DNA from 3 places in the Arthrobacter humicola genome. Region 3 is predicted to be linked to each of the others. Evidence: riboswitches for the same ligand, from Rfam matches in the RefSeq annotation. Region 3 holds a riboswitch; each other region holds the start of a gene.
What was found. Region 3 has a riboswitch for thiamine pyrophosphate ahead of ABD243_RS12670 (bifunctional hydroxymethylpyrimidine kinase/phosphomethylpyrimidine kinase). Riboswitches for the same ligand answer to the same signal wherever they lie in the genome.
Positions count from the first base shown of each region.

Region 1: another riboswitch for thiamine pyrophosphate. It lies ahead of ABD243_RS00235 (ECF transporter S component); the one in region 3 lies ahead of ABD243_RS12670 (bifunctional hydroxymethylpyrimidine kinase/phosphomethylpyrimidine kinase).
Region 2: another riboswitch for thiamine pyrophosphate. It lies ahead of thiO (glycine oxidase ThiO); the one in region 3 lies ahead of ABD243_RS12670 (bifunctional hydroxymethylpyrimidine kinase/phosphomethylpyrimidine kinase).

Region 1 covers NZ_BAAAQB010000001.1:53,478-59,306, reverse strand. Annotated here, with positions in the region: gene ABD243_RS00250 (UDP-N-acetylglucosamine 1-carboxyvinyltransferase) at 1-293, opposite strand, end outside; gene ABD243_RS00245 (energy-coupling factor transporter transmembrane component T family protein) at 442-1,245, opposite strand; gene ABD243_RS00240 (ABC transporter ATP-binding protein) at 1,242-2,864, opposite strand; gene ABD243_RS00235 (ECF transporter S component) at 2,920-3,567, opposite strand; TPP riboswitch at 3,634-3,777, opposite strand; gene ABD243_RS00230 (heme-degrading domain-containing protein) at 3,963-4,508, shown strand; gene ABD243_RS00225 (DUF4386 family protein) at 4,505-5,263, opposite strand; gene ABD243_RS00220 (DUF4235 domain-containing protein) at 5,382-5,642, shown strand; gene ABD243_RS00215 (ion transporter) at 5,666-5,829, opposite strand, start outside.
Region 2 covers NZ_BAAAQB010000038.1:24,843-30,671, reverse strand. Annotated here, with positions in the region: gene ABD243_RS14850 (thiazole synthase) at 1-660, opposite strand, end outside; gene thiS (sulfur carrier protein ThiS) at 666-902, opposite strand; gene thiO (glycine oxidase ThiO) at 899-2,260, opposite strand; TPP riboswitch at 2,254-2,374, opposite strand; gene thiE (thiamine phosphate synthase) at 2,401-3,108, shown strand; gene ABD243_RS14830 (ferritin-like fold-containing protein) at 3,145-3,816, opposite strand; gene ABD243_RS14825 (RNB domain-containing ribonuclease) at 3,858-5,354, shown strand; gene ABD243_RS14820 (DEAD/DEAH box helicase) at 5,658-5,829, shown strand, end outside.
Region 3 covers NZ_BAAAQB010000035.1:46,019-51,847, forward strand. Annotated here, with positions in the region: gene ABD243_RS12670 (bifunctional hydroxymethylpyrimidine kinase/phosphomethylpyrimidine kinase) at 291-1,877, opposite strand; TPP riboswitch at 1,899-1,996, opposite strand; gene ABD243_RS12675 (Rne/Rng family ribonuclease) at 2,142-5,288, opposite strand; gene ABD243_RS12680 (vitamin K epoxide reductase family protein) at 5,762-5,829, shown strand, end outside.

The DNA.
Region 1 (5,829 bases), on a different contig from region 3:
GCGACGCCGGCGTTCTTGCTGCTGTTGACGTCCACCGCGCCGGAAAGCGTGCGACCGCCCTCGACCCGGAGGTGGGTCATCTGGGGCCGGCCCACTTTGACGATGCTGTGCCCGACGATAGTCTCCAGCCGCTGGATCATCTTCAGGCTCAGGTTCTGCTTGCCCTGCTCCATCCGGGCGATGGCGCTCTGGCTGGTGCCGAGCTCGGCCGCGAGTTGTCCCTGCGTCCAGCCCTTGTCCCCGCGGGCCTCGCGGAGCAGGAGGCCGACATGTTCAGCAGTCTGTTGAGTCATGTCCCGAAAATATCACGCATGATCTACCGCACCCGGTATTTGCCGCCGGAATGGCGCCAATCTCACACGCCTACCCGCATCATGCGATAACCGGCGCGGCGGCGCTGTGACAAGCGGCAGCGCGCAGGCGCGCCGGACGCTGCCGCGGCTACTGGCGGGTGAGGAAGACGAGGTTCCAGGTGCCCGCGCCGAGGGCTGCCGCGACGGCGGCTGCCGCAATGCCCAGCCCGCCCAAAAGCACCCAGGCGTCGAGTCCGCTGAACGTGGACGGCCTGGCCCAGGTCCGCGCCGCGCCGCCGAACCCGCGGGCCTCCATGGTCACCGCGAGCCGGGACGCGCTCCGGATCGCCTGGACCAGCAAGCCGAAGCTTTGGCCCATGGTGGCGCGGAAGCGCTGGTAGGGGTTGCCGCTTGAGCCCACGCCGCGGGCGCGCCGGGCCATCCCGATGGTCTGCCATTGCTCGGCCATGATTCCCACGAGCCGCATGGCGGCCAAGGTGCCCAGGACAAACCGGTGCGGCAGTTTCGCGTTCTGGGCCAGGGCGTCGGCCAGGTCCGTGGGGTCGGTGCAGCTCATCAGCAGCACCGCAGGCAGGGCGATCGCGAGCCCGCGGAGCATGAAACCGATCCCGAGCTGCAGGGAGCCGGCGCTGATGGACCAGATCCCGGCGTCGAACAGGACGGCTCCGGCGTCGGGCGCCAGGATGGCGGTGCTCCAGCCGCCGAGCGCCGCCGCGAGGATCAGCGGCCAGCCGCGCTGCCACAGCAGGGCAACGGTCAGCCCGGCCAGCGGCAGAAGCATCAGTTCGAAGGCCAGCGCCACCGAGGCAGAGACCCAGTCGATGGACAGAGCCAGCACCAGGGTGACCATGGTGACCGCCGTGAACTTCGCGAGCGGGTTGGCGCGGGTCAGCAGCGCATGGTTGCCGCGGACGCTCAGTTCGTCCCTCATGATGCGGCCGCCTCCGGCAGGTCCCGGTCCGGGCCGGCGGCGTTGACGGCCCCCGACCCGGCGGCGTCCCGGCCGTGGAGGCGCAGTTCGGTGCCGCCAAGGACGGCGCTGAATTCGGCGTCGTGCGTCACGGAGACGACGGCGGTGCCGGCATCGAGAAGTTCAGAGAGGAACGAGGCAAGCTCGGCCCAGGTGTTGGCGTCCTGGCCGAACGTGGGCTCGTCCAGGACCAGTACCTGCGGGTGCGCCGCCAGCACGGTGGCCACCGAGAGGCGCCGTTTCTCGCCGCCCGAGAGCGTGTAGGGGTTGGCGTCCACGAGCTCCGTCAGCCGCAGCCGCTCCAGGAGCTCGTCCACACGGTCCTCGCCGTAGCCGAGGTGGCGGGGCCCGAACATGAGTTCATCGTGGACCCTGCCGGTGACAAACTGGTGCTCGGGTTCCTGGAACACGGTCCCGATCCTGGCGATCAGCTGCTGGGCTTTCCACCGGTACGGGTCGGTCCCGGCGCCATCGCCTACGCGACCATTGGCGCAACCACTGAGTTCCGTCGTGGCGGAGACCGTCCCCGCCACGGGGCGCAGGAGGCCGGCGAGCGTCAGTGCCAGGGTCGACTTGCCCGAACCGTTCTGCCCGGTGATGGTCAAGGCCTCTCCGGCGCGGACCCGGGCCATGACCCCGGATTGCACGGGGCGCGGCGCAATCGTGCGGAAACCCTGGCGCAGTCCAGCCCGCCGCGGCCGCTCGCGGGAGACCGCGAGGGCGTCCGATGAGAGCAGGAGCTGCCCGGAGGCCGGGGCGGTCCGGGTACGTGTTGCGGGCACGTAGCCGGGCACCCAGACGCCCGCACCGATGAGCATGTCCCGCGCCTCGGCCAGGACCTGGTCCGGCGGCCCGTCAATCAGGACCGCGGAGTCCGTGGCGGACCCGGGCTGCAGCACCACGATCCGGTCCACGAGGTCCTTCCAGACAGCCACACGGTGCTCCACCACCACCAGGGTGGCGCCGGTCTTGTCCAGGCAGCGGCCAACGGCATCGCGGACTTCCAGGACGCCGGCGGGATCCAGGTTGGCGGTGGGCTCGTCGAGCAGCAGCAACCCCGGCCGCATCGCGAGGATCCCGGCGAGCGCCAGGCGCTGCTTTTGGCCGCCGGACAGCGCCGACGTCGGGTGGTCCAGCGGCAGCCAGCCCAGCCCGACGTCGTCGAGCGCCTCGCGGACCCGCGGCCAGATCTCCCCGGCCGGGACAGAGAGGTTTTCGGCGCCGAAGGCGACGTCGTCGCCGAGGCGCGATAGCACCACCTGGGTTTCCGGGTCCTGCTGCACGAGCCCGGCGCGGCCGCGCTGCGCCCGGGGCACAGCGCCATCGATCAGCAGGCTGCCGGACTCGTCGGATTCTTCGGCGTCGCCGGCTTCCCCCGCCGTGCTGTCCCCGAGCACACCCGCTAGGGCGTGGAGCAGCGTCGATTTGCCGGCGCCGGACGGGCCCAGCAGGAGCACGCGCTCCCCCGGCCGGATGTCCAGGTCAAGTCCGCTGACCGCAGGCCGGAGCCTTCCGGCGTGCCGCCAGCCCCAGCCGCGGGCTGTGACGGCGGCCGGGCGTACGCCTGGTGAAGATGTCATGAGTCGCCTGTGCAATTCCAAGAGGGCCGTTCCGGAGTGGGTGCAGGAACGTGGTTCAGGAGAAGACAGGCTCCGTGGCGGCCTTGCGGGAGGCAAAGGAGCCCAGCACGCCGGTCTTGGCCAGGCCGCGGGTGGCGAGCCAGGACAGTCCGCCGGCAATCACGGCGCCGGAGATGGTGGTGAAGACGATGTAGGCGAGCTTGTCGCCGGCTTCGTAGGCAATGTTCCAGCCCCACGGCAGGAAGGAGTCGTTCAGGCCGCAGAAGAGGCCCGCGCCGGCTCCGGCCAGGAGGGACACCGGGAGGTTGAACTTCTTGTAGAGGAAGGCCGCGAACACCAGTTCCGCGCCGAGGCCCTGCAGCACTCCGGAGATCAGGACCGTGGTGCCGTACTGCGAGCCCATGATCAGCTCGCCCGTGGCCGCCACCGTCTCGCAGAAGAGGGCTGCCCCAGGCTTGCGGATGATGAGCATGCCGAGCACTGCCGGGATCATCCATCCGCCGGCGTAGAGTCCGCTGAGCGGCGGGTAGATCGCGTTGACCGGGGTGGAAATCAGGTTCGCGCCCTGATCCCAGGCCCAGAAGATGACGCCCCCGGCGACGGCGATCAAGGCGGCAACCACAATGTCCACCACACGCCAGTTGTAGGTGCGCCGGGCCGATGAACGGCTGCTGGAACCATGCTGTGCTGAAATATCTGTCATGTCGTCCTCCTGAGGAACAGGAGGGGAGGGTGCTCCGGCCGGCCTCGGCTTCCGCCGCCCTCCGCGCACCCTGAGAACTCGACTCCCTTGCGCCGGTACTAACCGGATCAGGTTCGAGGGTCTGCGGCTGTCCGCACTCTCAGCGCCCACCACTGGTTTCCCCGGACTATTCCGGCGATGCCCGACGGCGGCGCTCCCCTGTCGTAATTATTTCGCCCTTGTGGGCTGGCTCAGTTTACACCCGAACGGCCCGGGTTATCAGTGGAGTGCTGTCACAATCCGCGGCCTGCCCCAGGCGCTCCCCGCGGCCGGGAAGAGCCGCTTGGTAGAGTCGACGTGTCGGCCCCCGGACCCGCGAGCGGGCGGCCTTGTCGCCCACGGAAAGCTGGACCATTTTGACGCACACACCGGCCACGCCAGATCCCTCCTCCGAGTACGACCCGGACTCGAGCGAGCCGCAACCGCACGGTTCCCTGGCGGCGCTCATTGGCGGCGTGCTGGCCGAAATGGATGCGCTCCAGTTCGCATCGTTCAGCAAGGACGATGCCCTGGACCTCGGGCTGCTCCTGGTCGAACTGGGCAGGCAACGCTCGCTGCCCATCGCCGTCGACATCACCAAGGGCGAGCAGGTGCTCTTCCACGCGGCGCTGGACGGCGCCACTCCGGACAACGAACGCTGGATCAACGCCAAGAAGCGCACGGCCCAGCGCTACGAGGTCCCGTCCCTGCTGGTGGGCCTCCGGGCCCGCGCTGCCGGCGGAAGGATCGAGGACAACGCCTGGTTCGATCAGATGGAGTTCGCCGCCCACGGCGGAGCGTTCCCCATCTACGTGCGCGGCACCGGTGCCGTAGCCGTCGTGACTGTCTCCGGGCTGCCGCAGAAGGCAGACCACGACCTCGTGGTCGAGGCTTTACGGACGGTCCTCACGCCGGGAGCTTAGGCGGCGGCGCCGTCCGCGCGCGGCGTCCTCCGGGACAGCCGGATCAGCGCAATCCCCACCGCCGTGAACCAGGCCCACATCAGGATGCCGTACACCAGGTAGACCTCCGGAACGGCGAAACGGAGTACCTCCGCCACCACGCCAACCGCGCCCGCGGCCACCCCGAGCCAGGCCACCGCACGGGGCAGCACGCCCTTGAGCATGGTCAGCGACATCAGCAGGATGCCGAGCGCGGACAGGACGCCGACGGCGGCAGGCGTGTTGTTCTCGGCGATCAGCGCCTCCGCCGCGGCGGCATAGCGGAGCCGGGCATCGGCCCCGGCGGTGCCGATCGCGTTCGCGTAGCTGTCACTGAGATTGACCAGGATCATCGATCCGCGGCTCGTGACCGGAACGGCCAGGAACAGCGCCCACGGCAGGGCGCCGATCACCGTGGCCATGAGGGCCAGGCTCTTGTTCAGCGGGGCGAGTGCCACGAAGAGGGTCACGAATACCAGAACCGGAAGAATGTTGGGCACGGTCCACAGGAGTTGTTCGGCGACGTAGGCCGCCTTGTGCCCGGCGATGAACTCGAGGGTTTCGGCACCGCCGTGGATCGGTGGCGGGGCAATGGCGTCCAGAACCACTGCCACGATCAACAACGCCACGAACGCGACGGCGGAGATTCCGGCCCAGAAGTAGAGTTGCCGCCAGCTCTGACTGTCCGCCGCGGCGCCCCGGGCATGGCCGAGCGGGCGGGTCCGGGGCTGTTCCATGCTCAAAAGTACGTCCGGCGGGCGAGGCAATACAGGGGCGTTGGCCCTGTCCGGATGCCCGGGCAAGGAACGCTAGGCTAGGGGCAGCCCTGTTTCCTCCCCTAAGGAGTTACGAAGAATGAACCTCTTCATCAAGCTGCTCGGCACCGGCGTCAGCCTCCTGGCCGGTTACGCCGGTGCCAAGCTCGTTGACACCGTCTGGGAGAAGTCCACGGGCAGCAAGCCGCCCACGGACAACGACGACGTCCCCACCACGCTGCACCACGCATTGGCGTTCGCGCTGATCTCGGCCGCGGTCAGCACCGTCATCCAGGTGCTCGCCAACCGCGGCACCCAGCGCGCGATCACCCGCTTCGCCAAGACCCAGGACGTCGTCTAACGAGGGCGTTTCAAGGACGTTGACTAGCTTGGCTCGACGAGCAGCTTCCTGATCTCGGTGAGCTTGGCTTCGGACTCTTCGAGGCGCAGGCGGAGTCCTTCGACCGTACCCGTGTCGGCCGACTCAACGGGCGGCGCGGGTTCCTTCTTCTTGGGCGACAGGAAGAAGTTGGCAAGGTAACCGGTGA
Region 2 (5,829 bases), on a different contig from region 3:
CACGGCGTCGCAGCCAAGTTCCATCGCCAAGGCCGCGTCCGAGGCCGTGCCGATTCCGGCATCGAGCACCACGGGCACGGACGCCCGCGAGACGATCAGCTCGATGTTGTGCGGGTTCAGGATGCCCAGGCCGGTGCCGATCGGGGCACCCAGCGGCATCACCGCCGTCGCCCCGAGGTTTTCGAGCCGCAGGGCCAGCACGGGGTCATCGTTGGTGTACGCGAAGACCTTGAAGCCGCGGGCCACCAGCTGCTCAGTTGCGTCCACGAGCTCGACCGCGTCCGGCAGCAGGGTGTGCTCGTCGGCAATGACTTCGAGCTTGACCCAGTCCGTCTCCAGGGCCTCGCGGGCCAGTTCGGCGGTGAGTACGGCGTCCTTGGCGGTGAAGCAACCGGCTGTGTTCGGCAGCACTCGGATGTTGTGGTCCACGAGCAGCTGGAACAGCGATCCCGTTTCCGCCGGTGAATAGCGGCGCATCGCCACGGTGGTCAGTTCCGTCCCGGAAGCCAAAAGCGCCGCGCCCAGCCCGTCCAGGCTCGGCGCACCGCCGGTGCCCATGATAAGCCGGGATCCGAGCGTCACGCCGTCCACCACGAACGGATCGGCGAGGGCCCCGGCAGCCGGCCGGGCCGGCGATCCTGCAAGAGTCGTTTCGTTCATGCTGGTCATCCTCCCTGGACTGCCGTAACAAGTTCGACGTCGTCGCCGTCGGCGAGCGCGGTGGCGTGCCACTGGCTGCGGGGCACCACTTCGGCGTTGCGGGCCACCGCGACACCGAGCTTCTGCCCGTCGGCAGCCCGGCCGTCGGGGCCGATGCTCCGGCCCGTGAGCTGGCTGACGAGTGTGCTGACGGAGGCGCCGTCGGCGACGCTCTGCTCCGTTCCGTTCAGTCTGATGTTCATGCTGCTTCCTTGTTGGGGCTGTCCCCGGACGCATCCGGGGTGCGGGAGAAACGGTCGGGGCGGAACCCGGCCCAGCGCGGGTCCGGCATACCGTCCATGAGTTGACGACAGACGACGGCGGCTGCCGGGGTCAGCAGGACACCGTGCCGGAAGAATCCCGTGGCGATGATGAGGCCCGGGACGTCCCCGCCTTCCGGGCGCGAGACGCGCCCCAGCATCGGGGCGTTGTCCGGTGTGCCGGGGCGGCCGCGCGCCGTGGCTTCGAGTAGTTCCAGCTCGGCTACAGCGGGCACCAGCTGCTGAGCGTCTCGGAGCAGCTGGTAGACGCCGCCGGCGGAAACAGCGTGCGGATCCGACGGGCCGTCTTCGCGCTGGGTGGCGCCGATCACCACAGTGCCGTCCTGCCGCGGGACGATATACACCGGCACCCCGCGCACCATGCCACGCACGGTGGCCGTAAGCAGTGGTTGCAGGTGCGCGGGCACGCGAAGCCGAAGGATGTCGCCGTAGACCGGCCGCAGCGGGAGTTTCAGTCCAGCGGGCAGCCCGTCAAGGTCGGGGGCGCCGAGCCCGTTGGCGACCACGGTTTCCGCGGCCCGCACGGAACCGCCGCCCGCGAGCCGGACACCGGCGACGCGTCCGTCCTCCCACAGCAGCCCCGCCGCGCGCCGACGGACGAATCTGCAGCGGCCCTCCGCGTCGAGCAGCCTGGTAAGCCGGGCAATCAGCATGCGGGGGTCCACCTGGTGGTCGGCCGGGATATCGAATGCGCACGAGATACCGGGGCTGAGCAAAGGTTCCCGGCTGCGGGCCTCGCGCACGGTCAGGGGCTCCACGGTGAGGCCGGAGTCCTGCTGGACTTCCCTCAGGTCCGCGAGCGCGCGCCGGTCCGCCGCGTCGGCACCGACGGCGAGGGTCGGCGTCGTCAGGTAGCCGGTACTGGACCCTGCCCGGGATCCCGGGCCGCTGGCGGCACTGGCATCGGCGTCGATCCCGGCACCGGCATCGATCCCGGCCACGAAGGCGGGCCACAGCCGGGAGGACTCGAGCATCAGTTCCAGGAGCTGTTCTTCCTGATAGTGCAGTTCGCTGACGGGGGCCAGCATTCCGGCGGCGGCCCAGCTGGCCCCGCTGCCGGGCGCGTCATCGATCAACACCACGGACCGGCCCGCACGGCTGGCCTCGAACGCGATGCCGTGGCCGATCACCCCGCCGCCGATCACCGCAACGTCAACAGCGACGTCCTGTGCGGATGTGTCCTGTGCGGTGAGGTCCTCTGCGGAACCGGGGCCCGTGTCACAAACCCGGTAGGCGGCGTCATCTGCGGCTTCGGCTTCACGGCTGGTTCTTGTGCCCATAAAAAATTCCTTCCCTACGCCGGTACTAGCCGGATCAGGTCAAGCGGTCGGCTCTGACGCCCTCTCAGCCGTGCAGCGATGACGTGGCCGCTGCGGGCTCCCGCGGTATGCGCCCAGTTTAGAGGAACTAGGCTGGTGTCATGAGCCAGGACTCCCTCCACACCACCGCCCGCCTCTACTTGTGCACCGACGCCCGGCAGGACCGCGGCGACTTCGAGGACTTTGTGGACGCCGCATTCGCCGGCGGGGTGGACATCATCCAGCTGCGCGACAAGTCGCTTGAGGCGGCCGAGGAACTGGAGCTCCTGGAGGTCCTGCACACCGCAGCGCAGCGGCACGGACGGCTCTGGGCCGTCAATGACCGGGCGGACATCGCCTCTTTGTCCGGGGCTCCGGTGTTCCACATCGGGCAGAAGGATATTTCGCTCGACGCCGCCCGCGGCCTCCTCGGCAAGAAAACCATAGTCGGATTGTCCACCCACAGCCCGGAGCAGGTGGACGCTGCCATTGCGTCCTCCCCCGGCCGCAAGGGACTCGACTACTTCTGTGTGGGACCCGTGTGGGCCACTCCCACCAAGCCTGGACGCGCCGCCGTCGGCCTCGACCTGGTGCGTTACGCCGCCGAGGCGACCGGCCGGGCGGATGGGGAGGGAACCGGCACGGTCGACGGCCGGGTCGAAAGCTTGTTGCCGTGGTTCGCGATCGGCGGCATCGACCTCGGCAATGTTGAGCAGGTAGTCGACGCCGGTGCCCGCCGGATCGTCGTGGTCCGGGCAATCACCGACGCCGATGATCCGGCCCACGCAGCCGGCGCACTGCTGGCGGCGCTGGATGCCGCCGATTCCTGAACAGGTTCCGTTCGGGTTTCCGCCCCGGCGGCGGAGCTACCCCGCCAGTCCCAGCGCGGCCATCCGGCGCGAGTGGTTTGTGGCGAGTTCGGCCGTCAGCGCCCTGACCAGTTCCCTGGCGCCGGCGTCGTCCAGGCCTGAGAGCCCGCCGAGGAAGGCGTGTTCGAGACTGACCCGCTGGGCCTGGGTCAGTGCCTCGCCCAGCAGGCGCCTGGCCCACAGCGCCAGGCGCGACGCCAGCCGGGGGTCATCGGCCAGGGCCGCCTTGAGCCGCTCCTGCAGCACGGCCGTGGCCTCCTCGGCGGACTGGATCTGCTCGATCAGTTCCCCCGTCGCGGCGTCGACGTGCCTGGCGACGGCACGGTAGAAGTCCGCGGAGACGGTGTCGATCACGTAGGCCTTCATGAGGGATTCGTACCAGTCCGCCGGGCGTGTGCGCTCATGGAAGTGGTCCACGGACGGCTGGAACGGCAGCATGGCGGCCTCCGTGTCCAGGCCCATGGCCTCGAGCCTGGCCCGGACGAGTTCGTAGTGCTGGAACTCGACCACCGCGATCCTGCCCAGCACCGCACGGTCATGCAGCGTGGGTGAATAGCGGGCGTCCGAGGACAGCCGTTCGAAGGCCGAAAGCTCCCCGTACGCCATCACTCCCAGCAGATCCGTGAGGAAGCTGTTGTAGCGGGCAGGATCGTCCGGGATTGGGCTCATAATCCAAGACTAATAGCGGAAATCGGGCTAACCTGATTTTCGTGTCCCATCATCGCCTGACCCCGAGTATCCACGAGCAGCAGAACCAGCTTGCCGGGGCTCTCAAGGCGTTGCGCACCACGCTGGAACTGCCCGGTCCGTTCCCCGAGGACGTGCTGCGCGACGCGCAGGCGGCGGTGGCCGAGCACAAGCTGCCGGACCTGGACTTCACCCATGTCGAGTTCGTGACGATCGATCCGGCGTCCTCCACCGACCTCGACCAGGCGCTGTTTATCGAGCGCAACGGCGAGGGCTACAACGTGCTTTACGCCATCGCCGATGTCCCGTCCTTCGTCGCGCCGGGCGGGGCGCTCGACGCCGAGACCCGCCGCCGCGGCCAGACCTTCTACACCCCGGACGGGCGGATCCCGCTGCATCCGGAGGTCATCAGCGAGGCTGCCGGTAGCCTGCTCGCCGGGCAGCTGTGCGCGGCATTCGTCTGGGAGTTCGAACTCGACGCCGCGGCGGAGGTGACCTCGGTGCTGGTGCGCCGGGCCCAGGTCCGCAGCCGCGCGAAGCTCAGCTACAAGGGTGTCCAGGCCGAGCTCGACGCCGGCACCGCAACGCCCCTGCTGCAGCTGCTGAAGGAGGTGGGCATCAAGCGCGTGGAGCTGGAACGCCTCCGCGGCGGCGCGAGCCTGAACATGCCGGAACAGGAGATCCAACAACTGCCCGACGGCGGCTACCGGATCGTGGCGGCCCCGCCGCTTCCGGTGGAGGACTGGAACGCCCAGATTTCCCTCATGACCGGGATGGCGGCGGCCGGGCTGATGCTCCAGGGCAAGGTCGGCATCCTGCGCACCATGCCAGCCCCGGACGAGGCGTCGCTGCGGCACTTCCACCGCCAGACGCACGCTCTCGGCAAGCCCTGGGACGGCGAAACGCCCTACGGCGAGTACCTGCGGACCCTCGACCCCACGGATCCCCGGCAGCTGGCCATCGTGCACTCGGCCGGCATGCTCTTCCGCGGGGCCGGCTACACGCCCTTCGACGGCACAGTGCCGCAGGCCGCCGTGCAGTCCGCCATCGGCGCGGCCTACGCCCACTCCACCGCGCCGTTGCGGCGGCTGATCGACCGTTTCGTGCTGGTGATCTGCGAGGCCCTGAGCAACGGCACCGAGGTTCCGTCCTGGGCCCGGGAAGCCCTGCCGTCCCTCCCGGCCATCATGGCCACCTCGGACCAGCTGGCCGCACGACTGGAGCGGCTCGCACTGGACACCGTGGAAGCAGCGCTGCTCGTCAACCACGTCGGCCAGGAGTTCGACGCCGTCGTGATCTCCGGCTCCAGACCGGCAAAGAGCGCCAGCGGCAGCGGCACCAACGGGAACGGCGGCAAGTCCAACGGTAACGGGAACGGCCCGTCCGGAATCGTGCAGATCGCCGAGCCCGCGGTGACCGCAAGGTGCCCCGGCGAGCTCGAACCGGGCACCCAGGTCCGGGTCCGGGTGGTGTCCTCGGACATCGCCACACGCGAAATCCGGCTGGAGCTGGTCGGCTGACGGACCGCCGCCGGGGCCCCTCTGCGGCGCGATCGCGCCTCCAGTCGAGGATCCGGGTCTCGTACAGCTAGACTGGAGAGGTAGATATGGATGCCCGGTCGTTGATTTCCATGATTTTCGAATTCAACAAGCCCGCCCCTACGCGATCTTGAGATACACCCGCTGGTCCCCAGTGCCAGCATTTAGATAGCCCGCGATCGGCTTCCACTGGAATTGCTTGCGCGCCTGAGCGTGCTCCGGAACGGCCACGGCCGGCCCCGTTGAGCAAGCAGCGCAGCCCAAAATGAATAAGGAAACTCACCTGTGAGTGAATTGCACACGCACCAGCTTCTGACCGATGAGTCGGGCACGGAGACCATCGAGCCCGAAGAAACCATCATTTCGGACGAAAAGCCGCACGAGATTGCCGAAAAGACGTTCGCCGATTACAACGTCCGCGCGGACATCGTGGAGTCCTTGGCCGACGCCGGCATCA
Region 3 (5,829 bases):
GGACCGGCTCACGCTGTGCCTCAACGCCGGTGGATTCCCCGGGGGAACCCATGAGCTACCCCCGGAACAAATCCACGAGGAATTCCAAGTGGATAGTTCTCAGGGTCATAACCCAAGTGTTGGCGTAAGCACCGAAGATCTAGAATACGCTAATTTTGCCTTCGGCCGCAAATGAGGCTGGTTCCGGCGGGTAGTCCGTGATAGGCGCCACTACGTTTTTACGCAGTGTTGCCGCAACGACTTCCGGAACCGTGCCCCACCATCCTAGCGGGTGTGCGGGGCGGGTTGGGTCAGGCGTGCAGTCTCGGCGCGTCGAAGAAGTGCACTTCGTAGCGTGAGGACTGCCGGAAGGCCAAGGCCATGGCCTCCCGCTCGCCGGCGGAGGCCTGCCGGGCCGCCGCGTCGGTGTACGCAATCGCCTGCCGGGTCGCGGCGGCAAAGTCCTCATCGGCGTACGTCCGCAGCCAGTCGGCGTAAGGGTGCGCCGCGGGGGCGCCGCCGGCCAGGAATTCCCGGTGCAGGGTGGCCCCGACTTCGGCGTAGAGCCAGAAGCACGGCAGGGCTGCCGCCACGAGCACGCCGTAGCTGCCCGAGACGGAGGCGGCCAGCAGGTGGTCCACGTAGGACTTCGTGACCGGGCCCAGGCCGGCCGCCGCGGGGCGGGTGCTGAGCCAGGAGCGGTGGAGCTCGGACTCGACCTCAAGGCAGGTCTGCGCCGAGCGGGCCCAGAACAGTTGTTCGGCCTCGGTGGGGGCGACGGCGGCGGCGCGGGCCAGGACCCGGGAGTAGCCGTTGAGGTAAATGGCGTCCTGGGCCAGGTAGTAGGCGAACTCGTGCTCGGGCAGGGTGCCGTCGGCGAGTCCGCGGATGAAGTCCAGGGCATAGATGGCGTCGAGATCGGCCGCGGCGCCATCGCGCAGAGCCGCGGCGAACTCGCCCTCCGCGGGGGTCTCCGCCGGCCCCTGGCTGTGCTGGCTGTGCTGAGAGCTCGTGCGGTCCTGCACGTGATGGAAGTGATGGACCGGGCCGTTGCCGGTGCCGACGTCCAGGGCCGAGGCTTCGCGGAGCGCACCCAGCAGCCACGGCTTGACCTCCCGCAGTGCGGCTTCCCAGTTCCCCACCCGCGCCTGCACCGTGGCCATGGCCGAGGACAGGGAGCAGCCGGTGCCGTGGCTGTTGCGGGTGACGATCCGCTCCCCCGGCACCACCACGGTCTCCTGCCCCAGCAGCCCTACGGTGTTGACCAGCGCATCCGGGCAGCCGTCCCCGGCACCATCCCCGCCGGGGAGGTGTCCGCCCTTGACCAGGACGGTGGTGCCGCTCAGGGCGGCCAGGCGCTTGCCCTGCTCCAGGGCTTCCACCCAGTCTGCCGCGACGGGTTCCTTAAGCAGGATGGCCAGCTCGGCAAGATTCGGCGTGATGAGGTCCGCCAGCGGCAGGAGGGCTTGCAGTGCGGCCTCGGCGGATTCCTTCAGGAGCCGGTCGCCGCTGGTGGCCACCATTACCGGGTCCAGGACCACGACGGCGGGTCGCACCTTTTCCAGCCAGGTCCGGACGGCGTCGATTACCGCGGCGTCACCGAGCATGCCGATTTTCACGGCGTCGATGCCGATGTCGTCGCTGATGGCGTCCAGCTGCGCCGTGAGGAACTCTGCCGGAGGAACGTGGACGGCGCGCACGCCCTGGGTGTTTTGCGCCGTCAGGGCCGTGATGGCGGCCATGCCGTAGCCGCCGTTCGCCGCGATGCTCTTCAAGTCCGCCTGGATCCCTGCGCCGCCGGACGGGTCCGAACCGGCGATGGCCAGCACCCGGGGAATGCGCAGCGGCGCAGACGGCGCGGAGGGCAGAAAATTGGGAGGCAGAAAAGCGTCGGGCAGAAATTCAGACGGATTCACTGTTGCGGACAAGTCAGACATCCCTTCGCCGGTGCTAACCGGACAGGTTCAACGGGTCTGGATCTCAGCCGGCCCGATGCGCGGCACCCCGTGTCAGTGGTCAAGCCTAGCCGCTGTCCCGGCGCTGGCTTGTTAACGGAGAAGCGGGCCCGGGCCGGAGCGGACGTATTGTTACGCCCGCTCCGGCCCGAACCCGCAATCCACACAACAGCCCGACCGGTGGCGGAAGGGATCAGCCGTGGAGGACTACAGCTCCGATGCCGGCACGCCGACCCCGAGGATGATCGGCTCGTTGCCGGCCGGGATGGCCGGCCTGGCCGCGGCGGGAGCCTTGGCCTCGTGAACCGAGCCGGCCGCGGCCGGCCGTGTTGCCTCGCGGTGCTCCACGGAGGTCTCGTTGGCTGCACCCTGGGCGCGGCTGGCGCTCCGGTTGCGGCGCCCGCGGCGGCCGCGCGTCGTCGTGGTCTCCGCTGTCCGTGAAGCCGGCGCCTCGACGCGCGCCGGCTCGGATGCGGCCGTGGCCTGAGTCTCGTGCTGGGTCTGGGCGGCCGCCTGCTTGCCGGCCTGGGCCTCAGCTTCGCCCAGGTTGGCGAAGGCCTCGGTCAGCAGGTCCAGGGTCAGGGACGGCTCCGGTGTGCCCTCGGCGTGCTCGACGAACGGCAGGGCCACCTGCTCACCGCCGAACGTCAGCACAGCCGCGGGACGGCCGGCTGCCTCTTCCGTGGCGGCGAGCTTCGTGACGGCGTCGACGGCGGCCTGGCGGGCCCCGGCGTCGCTGGCTGCAGCCGCTTCCCCGTCGTGCAGGTGCGCGGCGTGGGCCGCGGCGGCGATGTTCGCCAGCGCGGCACGGGTGGCTTCAGCCTTGGCATGGCGCTCGGCCTCGGTGGGCTCGGCGTGGACGGCGGCCGGTGCGGACTCCGGGCCCTGGCCCCGGCCGCGGCGACGGCTCTTGCGTTCGGTGCGGGCGGCAGGCTGGGCCTCGGCGCGCGGGACGTAGTGCTCGGCAGCGACCGTGTTGGCCCGGCGGTGCTCGACTGGTTCGTCGTGGGTGACGATGCCGCGGCCCGCGCAGGCTTCACACTGTTCGCCGAAGACTTCCAGCAGCCCGGTGCCCATCCGCTTGCGCGTCATCTGCACGAGGCCCAGCGAGGTCACCTCCGCCACCTGGTGCTTGGTGCGGTCCCGGCCCAGGCACTCCACCATGCGGCGCAGCACGAGGTCTCGGTTGGATTCGAGCACCATGTCGATGAAGTCGATCACGATGATGCCGCCGATGTCGCGCAGCCGCAGCTGCCGGACGACTTCCTCGGCCGCTTCCAGGTTGTTCTTGGTGACGGTTTCTTCGAGGTTGCCGCCGGAGCCGGTGAACTTGCCGGTGTTGACGTCCACCACGGTCATGGCCTCGGTGCGGTCGATCACGAGGGACCCGCCGGAGGGCAGGAAGACCTTCCGGTCCAGGGCCTTGTGGATCTGCTCGTCGATGCGCCAGGCAGCGAAGATGTCCGTGTCCTTGGTCCACTTCTCGAGCCGGCCCACGAGGTCCGGCGCCACGTAGGTCACATAGGCCTCGATGGTGTCCCAAGCTTCCTCGCCGGAGACGATCAGCTTGGAGAAGTCCTCGTTGAAGACGTCGCGGACCACCTTGATGGTGAGGTCGGGTTCGCCGTAGAGCAGCTCGGGGGCGAGGATCTTCGTAGAGGTCGACTGGCTCTCGATGCCTTCCCATTGCGCGCGGAGCCGGTTGATGTCGTGCGTCAGCTCTTCCTCGGACGCCCCTTCGGCCGCAGTGCGGACAATGACGCCCGCGTCCTCGGGCAGGCGGTCCTTGAGGATCCGCTTGAGGCGGTTGCGTTCGACGTCGGGCAGCTTGCGGGAGATGCCGGTCATGGAACCGCCGGGCACGTACACGAGGTAGCGTCCGGGCAGCGAGATCTGGCTGGTGAGCCGGGCGCCCTTGTGGCCGACCGGGTCCTTGGTGACCTGGACCAGGACGGAGTCGCCGGACTTGAGCGCGTTTTCGATCCGGCGCTGCTTGCCTTCGAGGTTCACTGCATCCCAGTTCACTTCGCCGGCGTACAGGACGGCGTTGCGGCCGCGTCCGATGTCCACGAAGGCAGCTTCCATGGAGGGCAGCACGTTCTGGACCTTGCCCAGGTAGACGTTGCCGATCAGGGAGTCCTGCTGGGTCTTGGAGACGAAGTGCTCGGCCAGGACGCCGTCTTCCAGGACGGCGATCTGGATTCTGTCGTCGCGCTGGCGGACGATCATCTGCCGGTCCACGGATTCACGGCGGGCCAGGAACTCGGCTTCGGTGATCACGGTGCGGCGGCGGCCGGTGTCGCGGGATTCGCGGCGGCGCTGCTTCTTGGCCTCGAGGCGGGTGGAACCCTTGACCGAGGTGACGCGGTTGTTGACCGGGGCTTCGCTGATGGCCCGCGGCGCGCGCACGCGGGTCACGGTGTTGGGCGGATCGTCGTCTCCCCCGCCGGTCAGTTCCAGGTCCTGGTCACCGCGACGGCGGCGGCGCCGGCGGCGCGAGGTCACGCCGTCCTCGAGCGTCCCCTCCTGGCCCTCCTCGCCCTCTTCCTCGGTGCCTTCAACGTCGATCTCGGACTCGGCGGAGGTGCGGGTGCGTCCGCGGCGGCCGCGGCTACGGCGACGACGGCGGCTGCCGGCGTCCTCGTCCTCGTCGCCTTCTTCTTCCTCGGGCTCCGCTGCTGCGGCCGCCGGGGCCGGACGCACCACGGTGCTGAGGTCCGGGGCCTGGAAGATCACGGAGGTGAGGGCACCCGGTTCCAGGAAGAGCGATGCGGCAGGGCTTTCAGCCGGCTGCTCGTCTGCCATGACGGGCTGTGCAGCCTGTGCCTGTGTTTCGGCGGGTGCGGCGGCCGCTTCTTCGGTTTCTTCTTCCGCCGCAGCTACTGCGGGGACCTCGTCGACCTTCGGAGCGGCCTTGGCGCGGCTGGCGCGGCGCCGGACCGGCTTTTCCGCAACGGCGGACTCTGTTGATTGTGCTGTTTCGGCGGGAGCTTCCGCGGCGGCGGCGTTGGCTTCGGGTTCGTCGGCGAAGGCCGGCAGGGGCTCCGGTGCGGCAACCGGCTTGCGGGCACGGGTGCGCCGTGCGGGGGCTTTTGCCTTGGGTTCGGGGGCTGCGGCCCGTTCGGCGGCGGCGAGCGGCTCATCCGAGGCGGTTGCTGCGGCCAGGGCCGCGGCTTCGGCCACAGCTTCGGCGGCCGCCGCGGGGTCGACCTTCGCGACGGGTGCCTTGCGGCGGGTCCGGACGGCCCTCTTCGGCGCTACCGGAGCCTCTGCTTCCGCATTTACGGCTGTTTCTTGCTTTTCCTCGGCAACAACTAGTTCTTCGTTGCCGGCTACAACCTGATCATTATCCATATGTGGCGACACTCCTGCCCCTGATGCGCCGCCACATTCGGCGCCCGTTGGGGCAAATATGCGTCAACACCCGCAGGCATTGACAGAAGTCAATTGGATACCCTCAGGTTCGCACCGGCAGTGGGGTGCGGCAGCCCTGGAGGGCCGGCGAGATTGTTTTGGAACCCGTTGACCTACACGCCACAACCAGGTGCCGTCCAATGGCATTGCGGGACAGCTGGAATCAGAGGATCCGCAGCTCCCTGCTCATCATTGGCGGTCTTGAAACAAAATCGCCGGACCGGAATCCGGATGTGGATCGGGTTCCAGCCACGATCATTGTCTCACAAGAGCCGTCAAAGCTGGCGTAGGCAAGGCCGGAAGTGCCCCGGCTGCGGGCCGCGACGGGACAGACAGGGGCGTTTCCCGGCGCCGTCCAGCCCGCGGCGTTACAATCGGGGCCAGAAGCACCCGATCAAAAGGACTCATATTCCATGCCCAGCATCTCCAGCACTGCCGGTGACGCGACCGCGCACCAACCGGGCTCCGGACCGGCCCCCGC